4 regions of the Nonomuraea sp. NPDC059194 genome follow, and region 3 is predicted to be linked to each of the others. Evidence: riboswitches for the same ligand, from Rfam matches in the RefSeq annotation. Region 3 holds a riboswitch; each other region holds the start of a gene.
The links. Region 3 has a riboswitch for cyclic di-AMP ahead of ACFXJ8_RS27665 (NlpC/P60 family protein). Riboswitches for the same ligand answer to the same signal wherever they lie in the genome.

Region 1 (4,532 bases), on a different contig from region 3:
GCTGGGGGCCCACTGGTACTTCGAGGTCGAGGAGGTCGTCCGGGAGTGCGGGCGGAGGAGGGCTCAGTTGGCAGGGATCTGGCCGTCGGCCGAGGTGGACACCGCCCCCGTGACGCCGGTCAGACGGCTGCCCGGCCACCGCGTCGTACTGAACGACCTGCAGTGGGAGATCCTCGTCCACGCCGACCGCGCCGCCACCCCGCTGGAGCTGGCCATGCGGCTCGGCAGGCCCGGCTACTCGACGCTGCTGGCCGTACGGCGGCTGGCGGCGGCAGGCCTGCTCGCGCACCCCGAAGGCGCGCACCCCGAAGGCACACCACACCCAGTCGGTACGGCACGCCCGGACGGGATGGCGCGTCCGGACGGGATGGCGCGCCCCGACGAGATGTCGCGCGCGGAGGCGATGACACGCCTGGACGGCATGGCACGCCCGGACGGGATGGCGCGCACGGAGGGGGTGGCGCGTGCGGAGGGGGTGGCGCGTCTGGAGGGCATGGCGCGGCCGGTGCTGCCCAGGCGGCTCGGCCGGGCCGAGGAGCCGCGGCCGCGGCCCAGCCCCGAGGCTCCGACGCTGCCCCTCGGGCCCGTGGTGACCGCGGACCCGACCGACATCAACCTGCTGATCCGGCTGAAGAAGGCGCTGGAGGAGCTGTCGTGAGGTTCCCCTCACTCAGAAGGAGGCCACCGGTGGAGCTGCGGGAAGAGGTGCTGAGAGAGATGGTCCTCCTGCGTGAACGCACTCCCGACGTCAGCGGGAGCATCGCCTGCAGCGTGGACGGGCTGACCATCGCCAGCGACCTGCCGAGCGGCAACGTCGAGCAGACGGCGGCGCTCTCGGCCGCGCTGCTCGCGCTCAGCAAGCGCATGGCCGTCATGGCAGGCAAGGGCGCCCTGGAGGAAACCCTCATCTCGGGCACCGCGGGCTTCGCCGCCTTCTACGCGGCCGGTCCCACGATCGTCCTCACAGTCCTGGCTGAGCCCGGTACCAACCTCGGGCTGCTGCGACTGGAGGGTCGCAAGACGGCGGCGAGCGTCGCCGCCATCGCATCGCGAAAGTGACTCAATCCACACGGAGGAAACGCATGGCCAGCATGGACGTCTCTCTCAAGGAGATGATGGCGATCGACGGCGCTGTCGGCGCCGTCGTGGTCGACTACGGCAGCGGCATGGCGCTGGGCGCCCTGGGCGGAGCCAAGGACCTGGACCTGCAGGTGGCGGCCGCGGGCAACACCGAGGTCGTCAAGGCCAAGTTGCGCACGATGGACTCCCTCGGCCTCAAGGACACCATCGAGGACATCCTCATCACGCTGACCGGCCAGTACCACATCATCAGGCCGATGACCGGCAGGGGCGGCAAGGGACTGTTCCTTTACCTCGCGCTGGACCGGGCCAGGGCCAACCTCGCGATGGCGCGGCACCGGCTGCGCGCGATCGAGGAGAAGCTCGAGGTCTGACGGACCGCGCCCCGTGTCCGCGGCGCGGCGGACACGGGGCGCCCCGTACGGCCAAGCAAAGCCGCGCCATCAGGGCCGCGCAAAGCGAAGCCGCACCACCAAAGCCGCGCAAAGCGAAGCCGCCCCACCAGGGCCGCGCAAAGCAAAGCCCGCCAGGGCCGCGCAAAGCGAAGCCGCCCCGCCAGGGCCGCGCCACCAGACCCGTACCGCTGGGGCCGCGCCCCTCGACGCCGTGACCAATCCGGCGTTCAACCAAGACTTTTTCATGATTTTTCGCCATTGATCGAATTACCGTGCCGGTCCCTGCGAAACCCGTTGTTTCGCAGGGGTTTCCGTGCCTTCTGCGCCTGTCGAATCGTGACGATAAAGGGTAGATCTTCTTTCCGATTCATGGCTTTGCTTTTGCCTTTGGGGTGGTTTGCCCCTAGAGTCCATTGCATTACCGAGCGGTGACCGAGCTCTTCACCAGGGAGAGTCGGCCGGTCGGCGCCGAATCCCGCGAACGCGGGAACCGGGGACCCATCTCCTTGGGGTGAATCCGGCCCAGTGCCGGTAGGGCATCTCCACGCCCGAACCCGTCAGCTAACCCGGTAGGCGAGATGGAGAGGACCATACTCGTGTACTTGCACCCCCCGAACTGAGCGGCGCCTTCTTCCCGCTTCCTTCGCGCTCCCTTTTTGCGTAGCGACTGTCAGGCCCATGCCCGGCTACGCCTTTGCCTGATCTTCATTTGAGCGCGGATCTCCCTATCCCTCGCACAAAGGACTTTCATGACCCGCCGCTTCGGCATGCGCGTTTCCGCCCTGCTCGTCACCACCACCCTCGCCGCCGGTACCGGCGCCGCCGCCGCTTTCGCCGAGCCCACCGCCCCCGACATCAGCCAGGCCACCGAGCAGCGGACCCTCCTCCAGGGATCCACCACCGCCTCCTACTACTGGGACGACGCCTCCGGCCGCGCCGGTGACACCGGTCTGCCCGCCAGTGGCATCTCGATGCGCAAGGGCCTTGCCGCCAGCCCGAGCTGGCCCCTCATGACCGAGGGCTACGTCATCTACAAGGGCAAGAAGGCCCCGTTCTTCGTCGGTGACCGCGGCCCCGGCAACCCCTCGAACAACGGCATCATGCTCGACCTCGACGCCAAGACCTTCGCCGACCTCACCGGCGGCAGGTTCAACCCCAACAGCCTGATGGTGAACGGCAACGGCGGTCAGGGCCACATCAAGGTCCAGTACGTCATCACCAAGTGGGGCGACGGCGTGGGCAAGAAGAACCACCCGGTCGCCTTCTCCAGCGGCGCGTGGAGCCGCAAGGACAGGAACCCGGCCAAGCCGCCGGTCGACCTGCTCGCCGTGGCTGAGAAGAAGAAGGCCGCCGAGGCCAAGAAGGTCGAGGTCGTCGCGAAGAAGGACGAGAAGAAGGGCGACGAGCAGGGCGGCGCGGCCGTCGAGCCCGCAGCCTTCGACTCGGGCACCACGACCACCGCCGCCCGTACCGAGACCAAGGACGAGAACGGCCACACCGGCACCGCGCTCGCCCTCATCGGCGGCCTGGCCATCGTCGGTGGCGCCGGCTACCTGGGCCGCGGCCACCTGCGCAAGGTCATCTCCCGCTAGGACCACCGAGGTCGCGACACGGCAGCGCACGCAAGGTCATCTCCCGCTAGAACCCCTTGCCGTCATGCGAAACAGAATGGAATTCTGTTTCGCATGACGCTCATGGCCGACGCCAACGGCATCGAGATCGCCTACGACAAGTTCGGCGCCCCCCAAGACCGGCCCCTCCTGCTGATCATGGGGCTCGGCTCCCAGCTCGTCCACTGGGACGACGAGTTCTGCGAACTGCTCGCCAGGAGGGGCCACCACGTCGTCCGTTTCGACAACCGCGACGTGGGGCTCTCCACCCACTTCCCCGAGGCGGGCGTGCCCGACCTCAACTCCGGTACGGCGGCGCCGTACCTGCTGAGTGACATGGCCGCCGACGCGGCGGGCCTGATGGACGCGCTCGGCTGGCCGGCCGCCCACGTGCTGGGCGTCTCGATGGGCGGCATGATCGCCCAGGCGCTCGCCATCGCGCACCCGGACAGGGTGCTCACGCTCACCTCCATCATGTCGACGCCCAGCCCCGAGGCGGGCCCGCCCACCCCCGAGGCGATGGCCGCGCTCTTCTCCCCTCCCGCCCCCGACCGGCAGACCGCGATCGAGTGGGCCCGGGGAGTCGGGACTCTTGCGGAGCGGGGCAGGAACAGCTGATTTTCCCCCAGGGCGGATAGGCGTCCAGTAGAGTCGCGTCCGCGGGTTGCGAGAACCAAGCCTCCCGCACGTGCTGATCGAGAACCAAGACGGCACATGCGTCTCCAAGCTTGCTGTACCAAACCGGGCAGGTTCCGTCCCGGCTGGCGTTGAGGGAGTAAGACCTTGCTGGTCGCTGACCTGCGGGGCATCCTGAGCCAGGAATCCCCTGGTTCAGCTGGGGGAGGGTTCAAAGATCTTCAAGAGCGCTCTTCAGTCGCCGCAGCAGACTGAGGTCGGCCGGCTCGTGGCGCACCTCGGTGCCGGGGGGCTTGGCGACGCGCTTGGGCAGTTCCGGCATCCGCCTGGGCTTGACCAGCAGATCGGCCGCCGCCAGCTCCCGTACGGCCAGCAGCACCGTGTGCGCCGTCCGGTCCAGCCGCCTGGCCAGCTCGAGCGGCGTCGCGCTGCCGTCGGCGTGGACCAGCACCTCCCACTGGCGGTCGGTGAGCGTGACGCGCTCGCCGGGCAGCCGGGGGACGGGGACCACGGGTGCGGCGTCGAGCTCGTCGGAGGGCCAGACGTCATCCAGCTCCGTGCTCCTGCGCCCGCACTCGGCGATGAGCTCGTCGACCTCGAAGTGCCAGTGCGGGCCCAGCCAGTGACGCTCGCTCGGCTGGAACTTGGGCTTGGCGTTGTCGATGCCGAACAGCACGAGCGCGGCGTCGAGCACGGCCCTGCGCAGGTGCCCGGCCAGGTCCTCGCGCGTCAGCAGCCCTTCGCCGAACAGCGGCTCGCCGCCCTCGCGCCGGGCCACGGCCCGATCCAGGTCGGTGGCGCTGACCAGCCC
Region 2 (4,532 bases), on a different contig from region 3:
CTGGCGTGCGGCGCGAGAAGCTGTTCATCACCACGAAACTGTGGAACGACGAGCACGACAGGGTCGAGGCGGCCTTCGAGGCGAGCCTGTCGAAGCTGGGGCTCGACCATCTCGACCTCTACCTCATCCACTGGCCGGTCCCCGCGCAGGACAAGTACGTCCAGGCGTGGAGGTCGCTGGAGCGGCTCTACAAGGACGGCAGGGTCCGCGCGATCGGCGTCTCGAACTTCACGATCGAGACCCTCACCCGGCTCATGAACGAGACCGACATCGTCCCGTCGATCAACCAGATCGAGCTGCACCCCCACTTCCCGCAGGCCAAGCTGCGCGCCTTCCACGAGGCCAACGGCATCCTGACCGAGGCCTGGAGCCCGCTCGGCCAGGGCAGGGGCCTGCTCGACGAGCCCGCGCTGGCCACGCTGGGCCACAAGCACGGCAAGTCGCCCGCCCAGATCGTGCTGCGCTGGCACATCCAGGTCGGCAACGTGGTGATCCCCAAGTCCGCCACCCCGTCGCGGATCAAGGAGAACATCGACGTGTTCGGCTTCACCCTCGACACCGAGGACATGGCGGCGATCGGCGCGCTGAACAACGGCACCCGCCTCGGCCCCGACCCCGCCACCTTCAACTGGATGGGCTGATCAGCCCCGCGGTGATGGGAAGATCGAGTCATGCGTGACTTGGGTTGGGGCATCGCCGCCACGGGCGGGATCGCCAGGACGGTCGGCGCGGTGATCGCCGCCGAGCCCGGCATGCGGGTGGCCGCCGTGGGCTCCCGCGACCAGGGCAGGGCGGCCGAGCTCGCGGCCACGCTCGGCGCGGAGGCGGCCTACGGCTCCTACGCGCGGCTGTGCGAGGATCCGAACGTCGACGTGGTCTACGTGGCCACCCCGCACGCCCAGCATCTGGAGGTGGCCGAGGCGGCCATCGCGGCGGGCAAGGCCGTGCTGTGCGAGAAACCTCTCACCGCGAGCCTGGCCGACGCCGAGCGGATGGTCGAGCTGGCCAGGCAGGCAGGCGTCTTCCTGATGGAAGCGATGTGGATGCGCTTCAACCCCCTGATCAGGGGGTTGCTGACCGAGGAGCGCTTCGGGGCGCTGCGCTCGGTGCAGGCCTCGTTCGGGTTCGTCATGCCGTACGAGGAGCGGCATCGGCTGTGGGATCCGGCGCTGGGCGGCGGAGTCCTGCTCGATCTGGGGATCTACCCGTTCGGGCTGGCGCAGCTGCTGCTCGGCGAGCCCGCCGAGACCTATCTCACCGGATCGCTGGGGCCCTCGGGCGTGGACGCCGAGGTGGGGGCGCTGCTGACCTACGAGGGCGGGGCGCGGGCGCTGCTGGACACCTCCCTGCTCAGCCCGCTGGCCAACACCGCGACCGTGGTGGGCACGGGGCTGCGGGCCGACATCGCCGCGCCGTTCTGGGCGCCGCAGCGGATCCTGCTGTCGGGGCCGGGCGTGGAGCCGGAGGAGATCGTCCTTGACCCGGCCATGAACGGCTATGCCGAGGAGGTGCGCGAGGTGCGCGCGGCGCTGGCCGAGGGCAGGACGGAGAGCCCGATCATGCCGCTGGAGGAGAGCCTGGCGATGATGCGGATGCTGGAGGAGGCCAGGATCAGGCTAGGCGCGAGATAGCGCGGGCGCTGGCCTCCTCGTGCCCGGATCGCACGGCCTGGAGGAAGTGCGCGCGGGCCTGCTCGGGGCGGCCTTCCCTGTCCTCCAGCAGGCCCAGGTTGAACATGGCGCGCGGGCCCGCCTCGGTGTGGCCCGACTCGATGGCCAGGGTGTAGCAGCGGCGCGCCGCCTGGGTGTCGCCGCAGCAGTCTTCCAGGACGCCCAGGTTGAACATCGCCCTGGGGGTGGCGGCTCTGCCGTACCAGTGGCGGGCCTCGTCGAGGCGGCCGCGCTCGTCCTCGATCAGCGCCAGGTTGAAGGCCGCCCGCTGGGCGGCCACGGGATGACCGGTTTCGATCGCCAGGAGATACCATCGCCGGGCTTCGTCCGGACGGTGTCCGTCTTCCCGCAGCCCCCTGTTGAACAGGTCCTGTGGCGACATGACCTGACCGTAGATGATCGCCGTACCTTTATCAATTTGTAAGGTACTTGCCCCGTGTATTACCTTAGGCTCCACTCGAGGCAAAAACCGGGCAATCCGGACATTGCCAGACATTGCAATCATCACAGGATCGCCTGTGACCGCTGAATCCGCACCACGCGGAACCGGGGACCCAATCTCTCTGGGGTGAATCGGCACATCGTGCCGTAGGGCAGCTTCACGTCCGAACCCGTCAGCTAACCCGGTAAGCGGCAGGAAGCTAGCAAGGAGTCCCCCTTTTCATGGCAAAGCACCGTCGTAGCCGTGCCCCGAAGCTCACCTACGCGAATGCCGCGCTGGGCGCACTCGTCTTCGCAGGCGCCCTTCTTCCCACCCACGCCGCCCAGGCCGACAAGCTCCCCCTTGCCGACGGCCCGCGGGTAGCCGCCCTCGCCAGCCCTCCCAAGGAGGACACCAGCAGGGTCGACACCGCCAGCAAGGCCCAGACCAAGGCGATGCCGAGCGCCGCCGTGGTCCTCGCCGAGGCCAAGAAGCAGATCGGCGTCAGGGAGAACTCCCGCGGCGGCGGCACCAAGTTCCAGGACTGGTACGTCAACTCCCAGCGCGCCAGGGAGACCGTCGCCAGGGACGGCGGCAACGTCCGCGCCTACGCCAACGCCGCCTGGTGCGCGATGTTCGTCTCCTGGGTCGGTGAGCAGACCGGCGCCCGCACCCAGGTCGGCTGGGACGCCTACACCGTCACCCACGCCAGGTGGTTCAAGGCCAACAAGCGCTGGGGCAGCGAGCCCAAGCCCGGCGCGGTCGTCTTCTTCTCCTGGAAGGGCGGCAAGGACCTCGACGACATCCGGCACGTCGGTTTCGTCGAGAAGGACAACGGCGACGGCACGATCAGCACGATCGAGGGCAACACCGGCAACGGCGTGGTCGAGCAGCGCGTCCGTCCGAAGTCGCAGGTCGTCGGCTACGGCTACCCCAGCTACGGCGCCTGACGACTCGCTCGCCTTCCCCCGGCGTACGACAGCGGCCGCGCGCCCCGCGCGGCCGCGGTCGTTTCCGGGTCCTGGTTCTTATGCCTCGGCCAGGACCAGGGTGAAGTCTCCCGCGGGGTCGGTGTAGCGGCGGCGCACCTCGAACCCGGCGGCGGCGAGCTCGTCCCGCAGTCCCTCCGGCCGGAACTTGGCGCTGATCTCGGTACGCATCTCCTCCCCCCGGACGAAGTCCACCGACAGCCCGAGTCCCCCGATCCGCACCCGCATGTCCCTGCTCGCCCGCAGCCGCATCTCGATCCAGTCGTGGCGCGCGTCGTACAGCGCCACGTGCGTGAACGCCTCCGGCTCGAAGTCGGCGTCCAGCTCCCGGTTGATCACCCGCAGCACGTTCCTGTTGAAGGCGGCCGTCACCCCCGCCGCGTCGTCGTATGCCGCCACCAGCCGCCCGGTGTCCTTCACCAGGTCGGCCCCGAGCAGGAAGGTGTCCCCAGGCCGGAGCGTGGCCCGCAGTTCCTTCATGAACACCTCCCTGGCGGCCGGTTCGAGGTTGCCGATGGTGCCGCCGAGGAAGGCCACCATCCGCCGCCCGGCACGCGGCAGCAACGCCAGGTGGCGCTCGAAGTCGGCGCACACCGCCCGCACGGCCAGCCCGGGGAACCGGCCGGCCAGCCGCCGCGCCGCAGCCGCGAGGGTGACCGCGTCCACGTCCACCGGCGTGTAGGCGCGCAGCGTGCCCGCCGCCGCGAGCGCGTCCAGCAGCAGCACGGTCTTCTCGCTGGTGCCCGAGCCCAGCTCGACCAGCGTGTCCGCACCGCAGGTCGCCGCCACTTCCGCGGCGCGGGCCCGCAGGATGGCCAGTTCGCGCCGCGTCGGGTAGTACTCGGGCAGCCGGGTGATGCGGGAGAACAACGCGCTGCCCTCGGCGTCGTAGAACCACTTGGGCGGCAGCCACTTGGGCGAGGCCGTCAGCCCGGTCCTGACGTCGTGTTCGAGCGCCTGGCGCAGGTAGTCGCGGTCGAGATGGTTGATCACATGCACGGTCGGGTGGCTGACGAACACAGGGCCTCCTGGGGTGAGATCACAACGGCTGGACGCGGACGTCGTCGCGGGTGACGGTCAGCAGGCTGCGCTCGGGAACGGCCTGCCAGCCGGGCAGGTCGTCGAGCGGCTCGCTGGCCACGCGCACGCCGTCGTGAAGCCGGTGGTGGAAGAGCGTGTCGCCCCAGACGGTCGCGGCGATCGACGCGCCGTCGCAGGCGAGCAGGTTCAGGCGGGCGGCGGGGTCCTTCTCCCCCGCCCGGACGACGACCTCGGTCAGCGCCTCGCCCAGGCCGAGCCCGGCGCGCCCGCGCAGGAACACGGCGGCGGCCACCCAGGCGGCGTCGCACGCGCTCTCCGCGCGATCGGCCAGATCGTGGGTCAGATCGTCGACAAGATCGCGCAGCGCGTCTCTGACGACGCGCCCGTTGTGGCTGAGGAGCCAGCCCCGAT
Region 3 (4,532 bases):
CACCCGGCGACGGGCGGCAACGGCGCCCGACTTGCGAGCGGACGACACGAAAGGGGTCAGCGCGTCGCGCAGCTTCTTGGCGTTAACGTCGCTGAGGTCAATCTCATAGGACGCTCCGTCAATGGCGAAGCTGACCGTCTCATTGGCCTCGCCCCCATCGAGGTCATCGATGAGAATCTCCTGGATCTGCTTGGCCATCTACGGAATCCTTTCCCGGAGCATTGTTTCATTGTCACGCCAAACATATACCCGAAAAGGCGACGAGACAATTCAGCGCTTCGCGGATTCCCTGACCGAGGAGTCAGATCTGGTTCCCGCGGAGCCGTCCTGTTTGGACGACGCCCGACGGCTGCATTCCGCCCCCACTCCGCCTCATGGGGTTTGTGGGAGACGCGCCCTTTATGCACGAGCCGCCCGCTGGCGGACGGGCCACGGCTGTTGTCGACTCTCCGCCCCGACGATAGCGCCCCAAAGACGGCGACCACCTGGCGGGGTGTGGGACCTAGCCTAATGCCAGTCTCTCCAGAGTTCTTACCCGATCGCCCGGAAAATCCTGAAAAATCGGCGTCTGGGGGTAGATGCACACTTCAGCGAGGGTCTTTGATCATCAAGGAACCCGCCCACCTGTCGTGCAACCCCCGCTGCAAGGGCTTGTCGATCAAGATAGACAGCCCCACGGCGAACACGAGGATTCCCACAACGAGATTGACGACAGGAATCTCCACCAGCACCAAGGGCCCGGGATAGAGGAGCGCGCGTTTCGACAGATCCGCCAGCGACAGCCGCCGCCCCGGCGCGGGCGCCAGCCTAATTTTCATGATCGCTTTCCCGAAGGTACGGCGCCGCCGGTAATGAGCCAGGCAGTCATAGCCCGCATAAGCCAGCCCGACGACGAGCCAGGCCGAGAACCCGGGCAGCCAGTCGCCATAGACGGCCAGCAACCCTACAGTCCGCCACAAGGCCCAGGCCGCGATGAACAGAATGTAATAGAAGACCCCGACCACGAGGCCCTCAATACTTCGCGCGACGAGCCGTTCCCACCAATCAGCCGGTACGGCCCGCACGCCCGGCGGCGGCGCGACCATAAGCCCCATTCTGTACGAGCGCCGACGGCGATTACAGGGCCAAGACACGAAAACGGGGACCGGCGTCAAGCCGGCCCCCGTTTTCCCGCGTATACGGTTACTTGATCTTCACGACCACAGTTCCCGCGACCTTGTCGGCGAAGGTCTGCTGCAGCGGCTTGTCCCAGAGCTGGGAAGCGCCGTTGACGCCCACGGCGGCGAAAGCGAGAAGCCCGCCGACCACCGGCACCGCATTCAGGATGACGCCACCCCAGGTGACGCCCGCCCGCTTGAGGGCGACGTCGCTGGACAGGCCACCCGGAGGCACGGAGCCCCCGACCGGGACGATCTTGATGCCCATGACCATCTTGCCGAGAGTCTGGCCCTTGGACTTGGTCAGCAGGAACTCGTAGGCCACGTAGGCCAGTGCCGCCACGACCGCTGCGATCGCCGACACCACGATCGTGCTCAGGCCGCTCGTGGCGCCGGTGCTGAGGTCGTAGGTGGCCACGAAGATGATGGCCAGGATGATGCCCAGCACGAACCAGACGATTCCGAAGATCACGCCGTCGACGATGCGGGCGACCAGGCGCTGCCACCACTCGGCGAGCGGGGCGGGCGCGCCGGGCGGCTGCACTCCGGCCGGCGCCCCGTAGGGCTGACCGTAGGCGGGCTGCCCGTAGGCGGGCTGCTGGCCGTAGCCGGGCTGGCCGTAGGGCTGCTGCTGCCCGTAGGGCGACGGCTGGCCGTAGCCGGGCTGCGACTGGCCCTGCTGCCCGTAGCCGGGCTGCTGGCCGTACCCGGGCTGCTGTCCCGAGGGCTGACCGTAACCGGGCTGCTGGCCGGACGCGGGCTGCCCGTAGCCGGGCTGCTGGCCCTGCTGCTGGCCGTAGCCGGGCTGCTGACCGTAGTCGGGCTGGCCGCCGGGCTGCTGACCCGAGGAGGCCTGCTGGCCGTAGCCCTGCTGCTGGCCGTACTCAGGCTGGCCGTAGGAAGGCTGCTGACCGTAGCCGGGCTGCTGGCCCTGCTGCTGGCCGTAACCGGGCTGCTGACCGTAGTCGGGCTGGCCGTAGCCGGGCTGCTGGCCAGAGGAGGCCGCCTGCTGCCCGTAGCCGGGCTGGCCGTAGGGGGGCTGCTGGCCAGAGGGCTGGCCGTAGCCGGGCTGCTGACCCTGACCGTAGCCCTGCTGGCCGTATCCCTGCTGCTGCTGGCCGTAGCCCTGCTGCTGGCCCTGCTGCTGGCCGTAGTCGGGCTGGCCCTGGGGCGGCTGGCCGTAGCCGCCGCCCTCATGGCGGTAGCCCACGACCGTCACGTCAGGATCGGGCTGCTCGCCCGGGCGTCCCGCGTTCTGCTGACCGTATCCGGAATTGTCATCAGGTTGATCCTGCGGATACGGCGGCTGTCCAGTGCTCACCGTGTCACCTCGCTTCGATGGCGCATGTGGCACATGTCAGGACACATGCTTGCTGTTGCCCAACGTATCGACATGAGTATCAACAATCACCTTTCCCCTTGGTCAACCCCATAGTCAACTGCGTCCAGATGGAGCAACATCCTGGTGTTGCCAAGGGTGTTGGGCTTGACGTGCTCGAGGTCGAGAAACTCGGCCACACCCTCGTCGTAGGAGGCCAGCAACTCGGCGTAGACCTCGGGCGACACCGGTGTCCCCTGGATCGGCACGAAGCCGTGCCGGGCGAAGAAGTCGACCTCGAACGTCAGACAGAAGACCCTGCGAAGCCCCAGGTCACGGGCCGCTGCCACGAGCGCGGTAACAATACGGTGACCGATTCCTGAACCTTTGACGGCGGGGTCCACGGCGACCGTGCGAATCTCGGCGAGGTCCTCCCAGAGCACATGGAGCGCGCCGCAGCCGACGACCTGGCCGCCGCGCTCGGCGACCCAGAACTCCTGGACGTCCTCGTACAGCGTGACCGTGGCCTTTTCCAGCAGCTTGCGGCCCGCTCCCGCGTAGATGTCGACCAGGCGTCTGATCGACCTGACGTCCGGCGTGCGGGCCCGCCGTACGACGATCTCGGTGTCCTGCATTGTGCGCTCGACGACCTGCTCCATGGCCCTTCAGCGTACCTAGCTCGTTTCGGCCCACCCTTAACTACCGTCACATGACTCACTGTGGCTGGGCGAGCACGTTACGCATCCCTGCACGACAAACCCGACAAACCTTCGCGAATCTCGGTAAAAGCTTTGCAATCCCCTGGTCGATCGGGCTTTTGCGTGATCTGTCCGTGATCCTTTGGATGCGCGTCCTCTACTGGATTGGCAGTTCTGGTTGAGCACGAACCTTGCTTGCACTAGTGTCCACCGACGATGTCCCCCGCGCGCCAAGGCGTGGGGGCGCGCCTAATCCCCCCAACACGGGGAGCCGGGGACCCGCCGGCGGCCGCCAGTCGCCAAGGGGTGAGTCCGAGCCACGCTCGGTAGGGCTGCTCCGGCCCGAACCCGTCAGCTAACCCGGTCGGCGACTACGAGAGGAGCTGGTTGGTGAAGCGCAGGCGCAGCCGCGAGGGGAAGTCCGCGGGCGAGCACGCCCGCCCCCACGAACCCGGTTCCCGCCGGATGCGGTTCGCGATCGTGGGCGCCGCGATGGCCGTCCTGGCCCTCACCACGCCACTCGGTACGGCCACAGCCGACCCCAAACCCACGCTCAAGGAGCTCGCCGAGCAGGTCGAGAAGCTCCACAACGACATCGAGACGCTCACCGAGCAGTACAACGGCCAGCGCGAGAAGCTCAAGGGCGTCAAGAAGTCCGCGGAGAAGGCCAAGAAGATCCTGGCCACCAGCGAGGCCGACCTGGCCGCCAAACGCGCGCGGGCCACGATCCTCGCCGAGAGCACCTACATGACCGGCGGCTTCTCCAACGGCCTCGCCTTCGCCAGCTCCGCCGACCCCGACGCCTTCCTCGACGCCGCCGCCACCTCCTACGCCCTCGGCCAGCAGCAGGGCCAGGAGGTCAAGGAGCTCGCCGAGTCCATCGCCGCCGCCGAGCAGGCCAGGGCGACGGCCAAGTCACGCCTGGCCGAGGTGCAGAAGCTCGTCGACGACCTGGACGGCAGGCGCGACAAGATCTCCTCCATGGTGGCCAAGGTCGAGAGCAGCCTGTTCAGGCGCGCGCTCGGCGAGGCCGGGCGGCCCGGCACCCGCGCCACCAAGGTCAACCTGCCGATCGTCGGCAGCGGCAAGGCGGCAGCCGCCGCGCGCTGGGCGCTGACGCAGCAGCTCAAGCCGTACGTGTGGGGCGCCGAGGGCCCGAGCTCCTACGACTGCTCCGGCCTGGTCATGGCCGCCTACCAGCGGGTCGGCATCAGCCTGCCGCACTACACGGGCGACCAGTGGACGTCTGGCACCCACATCACGCGCGAGCAGATGCGCCCCGGCGATCTGATCTTCTTCTACAGCGACCTGCACCACGTGGGCATCTACATCGGCGGCGGCATGATGGTGCACGCGCCC
Region 4 (4,532 bases), on a different contig from region 3:
TGGGAGTCGAGCCAGACCACCTGGTCGCAGCCGCGCTCGACGGCCTCGCGCTGGGCGACGAAGGCGCCGGCGTAGTTGCCGCCGCACTTGGCGGCGCCGGTGCCGCCGGGGGCGGCGCGGGTGTAGTCGGTGGACAGCCACACCGACACCGGCTGCACGCCGCCGGTGAAGTAGGAGGCGGCGGGCGAGGCGATCACCATGTACTTGTAGGTCTTGGAGGGGTAGTTGACACCCAGCCCGACCTGCGTCGCGATGATGAAGGGCCGCAGGTAGAGGCTGTGTCCCTCGCTGGTGGGCACCCACTCGCGGTCGGCCTGGACGAGCAGCTCGAGAGACTCGACGAAGGTCTCCTCCGGCAGTTCGGGCATGGCCATGCGCAGGCACGAGGCGTTGAAGCGGCCGGCGTTCGCGTACGGCCTGAACGTGGCGATCGACCCGTTGGCCTGGCGGTAGGCCTTGAGGCCCTCGAACAGCTCCTGCGCGTAGTGGAAGACGGAGGTCGCGGGGTCCAGGACGAGCGGCCCGTACGGCATGAGCCGCGCGTCGTGCCAGCCCCTGCCCTCGGTGTAGTCGATCGAGATCATGTGATCGGTGAAGGTCTGCCCGAACCCCGGGTTCGCCAGTACCTGCTCACGCTCCGCCGCGGTGCGAGCGTGGTCGGAGAGCTGCACATCGAAGCTGAGCTTCTGAGCGGTGGTCATGACGGAAATCCTTCTCTTTTCGCGAGATTTGCCCTGAGTCCATTTTGCGATGAACCGGGTAACGGGAACTTACAGCAAACGCCTGGCGTTCTCGCGAGCCGCCAGGCGTTGGTTGTGGTATCCAGGCGGCTACACGCTCGCCGGATCCCGGACAGTTTGGACCCGGCCGAAGGGCGCCAGGCCGCCTTTGGTGCTGGAGTGGCAGGCGGTCAGGCGCCGCCGGATACTCGTGCGGTGATGTCGTCGCCGATCTCGTGCGTCGTACGGCCGGCCCACCCGGCGAGGCGCTCGACGATGTCGTCGGCGACGGCCTGCTCGACGCGGGCCGCCTCCTCGGTCAGGCCGAGGTGGTCGAGCATCATGGCGACGGACAGGATGGTGGCGGTCGGGTCGGCCTTGCCCTGGCCGGCGATGTCGGGCGCGCTGCCGTGGACCGGCTCGAACATGCTGGGCGCGGTCCTGTCGGGGTTGATGTTGCCGCTGGCGGCCAGCCCGATGCCGCCGGCGATGGCGGCGCCGATGTCGGTGATGATGTCGCCGAACAGGTTGTCGGTCACGATCACGTCGAAGCGCTCAGGCTGGCTGACGAAGAACATCGAGGCGGCGTCGATGTGCTGGTAGTCGGTCGTGACGTCGGGGAAGTCGGCGGCGACCCGGTTGAACGTGCGCATCCAGAGGTCGCCCGCGTAGGTCAGCACGTTGGTCTTGTGGACCAGCGTGAGCTTCTTGCGGGGGCGCTCGGCGGCCTTGGCGAAGGCGTAGCGGACCACGCGCTCGACGCCGTAGGCGGTGTTGAGCGACTCCTGGGTGGCGATCTCGTGGGGCGTGCCGCGCCGCAGGACGCCGCCTGCTCCCGCGTAGAGGCTCTCGGTGCCCTCGCGGACGACGACCATGTCGATGTCTTCGGCGGTGGTGTCGGCCAGCGGGGTCTCCACGCCGGGGAAGAGCTTCACCGGGCGCAGGTTGACGTAGTGGTCGAGCTCGAAGCGGAGTCGCAGCAGCAGGTCGCGCTCGAGCACCCCCGGCGGGACGCTCGGGTCGCCGATCGCGCCGAGCAGGATGGCGTCGTAACCGCGCAGCTCCTGCAGGGTTTCGTCGGTGAGGGTCTCACCGGTGGCGTTGTAGCGGGTGGCGCCCAGATCGTAGTGGGTGGTCTCGATCTTGGCGCCGACCGCCTCCAGGACCTTGAGCCCTTCGGCGACGACCTCGGTGCCGATCCCGTCCCCGGGGATGACGGCCAGACGAATGTTGCGCGACTCCATGGCCGGTACCTTACCTGCTCGTCTCGGCTGGCGAACACCGCATCTCAAGGTCCGGACATTCCGTTTTGTCTGGATTGCGGTCTTTTGACCCTTTCGTTAGAGTCCCTGCCAGCCTAATCCGCTGCGACGTCCGCACGGAGCCGGGGACCCATTCCCCCCTGGGGCGAATCGGCATCCCCATGTCGTAGGGCGACTTCCACGCCCGAGCCCGTCAGCTAACCCGGTCGGCCCCGTGGAAGGACATTCCCCTGTCTCGGATCATCACGGCCGCCGTTGTCGGCGGCCTCCTCGCCGTAGGATCAACCGCCGCCGCCTCCCCCGCGACGGCCGCCCCCATCCAGGTGAAGCCCCCCAAGAGCCAGCCGGTCCAACCTGGCGACACCAGGCCCGCTCAGGCCGACCCCGCCCGTACGGTGACCCTCACCGGAGCGGACATCAAGAAGGCCCAGCTCAAGCAGACCCCCAAGCCCGCATGGCAGATCGCGTTGAAGTTCGCGATGTCCAAGCAGGGCACGCCGTACGTCTGGGGCGGCACCAGCCCCAGCGGCTACGACTGCTCGGGGCTGATGCTGAGGGCCTACCAGAAGGCGGGGATCCAGCTTCCCCGTGTGGCCCGCGACCAGTACCGGGCCTTCGACAAGAAGATCGAGTGGAAGGACCTGAAGCCCGGCGACCTGGTGTTCTTCAGCAACCTCGGGCACGTCGGAATGATCTCCAAGGACGGCTACATGGTGCACGCGCCGCGCACCGGTGACGTGGTGAAGGAGGAGAAGCTCAGCGCGTGGCGCCGGCAGGCGTTCGTCGGCGCGGTACGGCCCGACCCGAAGGGCGTGGCGCAGGCGCGGGAGCTGGCCGAGGCCGAGAGCGAGGCCGAGTCGGCCCCGCTGTCACTACGGGCCACTCTTTAGATTCCCATTCATCAGCCCGGGAGCCACCGTCCCCAGGGGTTCCCGGGCTGACGCGTGCGCGCAGGGACGGCCCGGTGGAGCAGGGGGAACTCCACCGGGTGGTCCCGTTCAGCGGGGAAAGGGGGAGCCGCCGTTGTCCCTGCGATCCAGCGCGGTCTGGACGGCCTCCGCCGCCTCCTCGTCATGGTCTTCGGCGCGGTTCCATGGATACATGTCGTACACGTGACTCAACTCGTTTCGCGGACGCGAGTGGATCGGACGTCGGATCCCGGTCGCGAATCCGACCGGGCCTGAACTCGTGGGTCCGGATCACGGACCAGACGAATGGGGACTTAAGGCCGACGCAACGCCGCTCACCGCGACGGGTAGTCGACCTGCCCTAACAGGCCCCGTCGCGGCAGGTAAGAATTACGAGCACCCAGCGCATCCATTCCAAAGTACCTGGCACATTCCGGGCTGTCTCGTTGGGCGTCCGAACATCTCACTATTTGAGACGCCGTTGCGGCGGCGCGCGGGAGCTCCCCGAGGAGCGTCCCCTGGACGGGCACCGCCCGGTGACCACGCAGGCGCGTGGTACGGCTTGCCGTACAGACGCAGAAAAAACGCCTCCGCACCACAGGTGCGGAGGCGTTCCGAAGGCGGAGCCGGTCAGTCGGTGAGGTCCACCGAGCGCCCGCTGTCGGCGCCGATCTCGGCGACGATCTGGTCCACCACGTCCGCCGGGATCGCCGAGTCGACGGTCAGCGCGATCAGCGCCTTGCCGCCCTTGACGTCCCGCGCGACCTGCATGGAGGCGATGTTGATGCCCTTCTCGCCCAGCAGGTGGCCCACGACGCCGACGATGCCGGGCCGGTCGGTGTAGGTGAAGAAGGCCAGGTGGTCGGTCGGCTCGATCTCCATCTCGTAGCCGTTGACCTCGACGATCTTGGTGATCTGGCGCGGCCCCGAGAGCGTGCCCGACACCGAGACGGTCCGGCCGTCGGCCAGCACGCCGCGGACGCTGACGACGTTGCGCCAGTCGGGGCTCTCCGAGCTGGTAACCAGCTCGACGGTCAGCCCGCGCTCCTTGGCCAGCAGCGGCGCGTTCACGTAGGTGACCGCGTCCTCGATGACGTCGGTGAAGACGCCCTTGAGCGCGGCCAGCTCCAGCACCCGCACGTCCTGCGCGGCGATCTCGCCGCGCACCTCGACGTCGAGCTTGGTGGCCGTCTCACCGGCCAGCGCGGTGAAGACACGGCCCAGCTTCTCGGCCAGCGGCAGGCCAGGCTTGACCTCCTCGGCCACCGCGCCGCCCTGGACGTTGACCGCGTCGGGCACGAACTCACCGGCGAGGGCGAGCTTGACGCTGCGCGCGACCTGGGTGCCCGCCTTCTCCTGCGCCTCGTGGGTGGAGGCGCCGAGGTGCGGGGTGGCGACGACCTCGTCCAGCTCGAACAGCGGGCTGTCGGTGCAGGGCTCCTTGGCGAACACGTCGAGGCCCGCGCCCGCCACGCGGCCCTCCTTGATCGCGGAGTAGAGCGCGGCCTCGTCGACGATGCCGCCGCGGGCCACGTTGATGATCCGCACCGACGGCTTGACCTCGTGCAGCTCCTTGTCGCCGATGAGCCCGAGGGTCTCCTTCGACTTCGGCAGGTGCACGGTGATGAAGTCGGCGGTCCTGA

Region 1: it holds a riboswitch for cyclic di-AMP, as region 3 does, so the genes downstream of both, ACFXJ8_RS35860 (hypothetical protein) here and ACFXJ8_RS27665 (NlpC/P60 family protein) in region 3, are expected to answer to the same signal.
Region 2: it holds a riboswitch for cyclic di-AMP, as region 3 does, so the genes downstream of both, ACFXJ8_RS13810 (CHAP domain-containing protein) here and ACFXJ8_RS27665 (NlpC/P60 family protein) in region 3, are expected to answer to the same signal.
Region 4: it holds a riboswitch for cyclic di-AMP, as region 3 does, so the genes downstream of both, ACFXJ8_RS39645 (C40 family peptidase) here and ACFXJ8_RS27665 (NlpC/P60 family protein) in region 3, are expected to answer to the same signal.

What each region holds. Positions count from the first base shown of each region.
Region 1 is NZ_JBHZBH010000042.1:11,038-15,569, reverse strand. It holds gene ACFXJ8_RS35875 (hypothetical protein) at 1-658, shown strand, start outside; gene ACFXJ8_RS35870 (roadblock/LC7 domain-containing protein) at 688-1,059, shown strand; gene ACFXJ8_RS35865 (hypothetical protein) at 1,083-1,454, shown strand; cyclic di-AMP (ydaO/yuaA leader) riboswitch at 1,932-2,066, shown strand; gene ACFXJ8_RS35860 (hypothetical protein) at 2,225-3,067, shown strand; gene ACFXJ8_RS35855 (alpha/beta fold hydrolase) at 3,161-3,703, shown strand; gene ACFXJ8_RS35850 (hypothetical protein) at 3,933-4,532, opposite strand, start outside.
Region 2 is NZ_JBHZBH010000008.1:169,619-174,150, reverse strand. It holds gene ACFXJ8_RS13825 (aldo/keto reductase) at 1-641, shown strand, start outside; gene ACFXJ8_RS13820 (Gfo/Idh/MocA family protein) at 672-1,631, shown strand; gene ACFXJ8_RS13815 (tetratricopeptide repeat protein) at 1,612-2,052, opposite strand; cyclic di-AMP (ydaO/yuaA leader) riboswitch at 2,184-2,318, shown strand; gene ACFXJ8_RS13810 (CHAP domain-containing protein) at 2,334-3,041, shown strand; gene egtD (L-histidine N(alpha)-methyltransferase) at 3,120-4,100, opposite strand; gene egtC (ergothioneine biosynthesis protein EgtC) at 4,120-4,532, opposite strand, start outside.
Region 3 is NZ_JBHZBH010000025.1:59,258-63,789, forward strand. It holds gene ACFXJ8_RS27645 (Lsr2 family protein) at 1-198, opposite strand, end outside; gene ACFXJ8_RS27650 (RDD family protein) at 588-1,085, opposite strand; gene ACFXJ8_RS27655 (RDD family protein) at 1,183-2,478, opposite strand; gene ACFXJ8_RS27660 (amino-acid N-acetyltransferase) at 2,565-3,134, opposite strand; cyclic di-AMP (ydaO/yuaA leader) riboswitch at 3,410-3,558, shown strand; gene ACFXJ8_RS27665 (NlpC/P60 family protein) at 3,564-4,532, shown strand, end outside.
Region 4 is NZ_JBHZBH010000055.1:10,907-15,438, reverse strand. It holds gene ACFXJ8_RS39655 (branched-chain amino acid aminotransferase) at 1-701, opposite strand, end outside; gene ACFXJ8_RS39650 (3-isopropylmalate dehydrogenase) at 911-1,963, opposite strand; cyclic di-AMP (ydaO/yuaA leader) riboswitch at 2,064-2,207, shown strand; gene ACFXJ8_RS39645 (C40 family peptidase) at 2,305-2,871, shown strand; gene serA (phosphoglycerate dehydrogenase) at 3,520-4,532, opposite strand, start outside.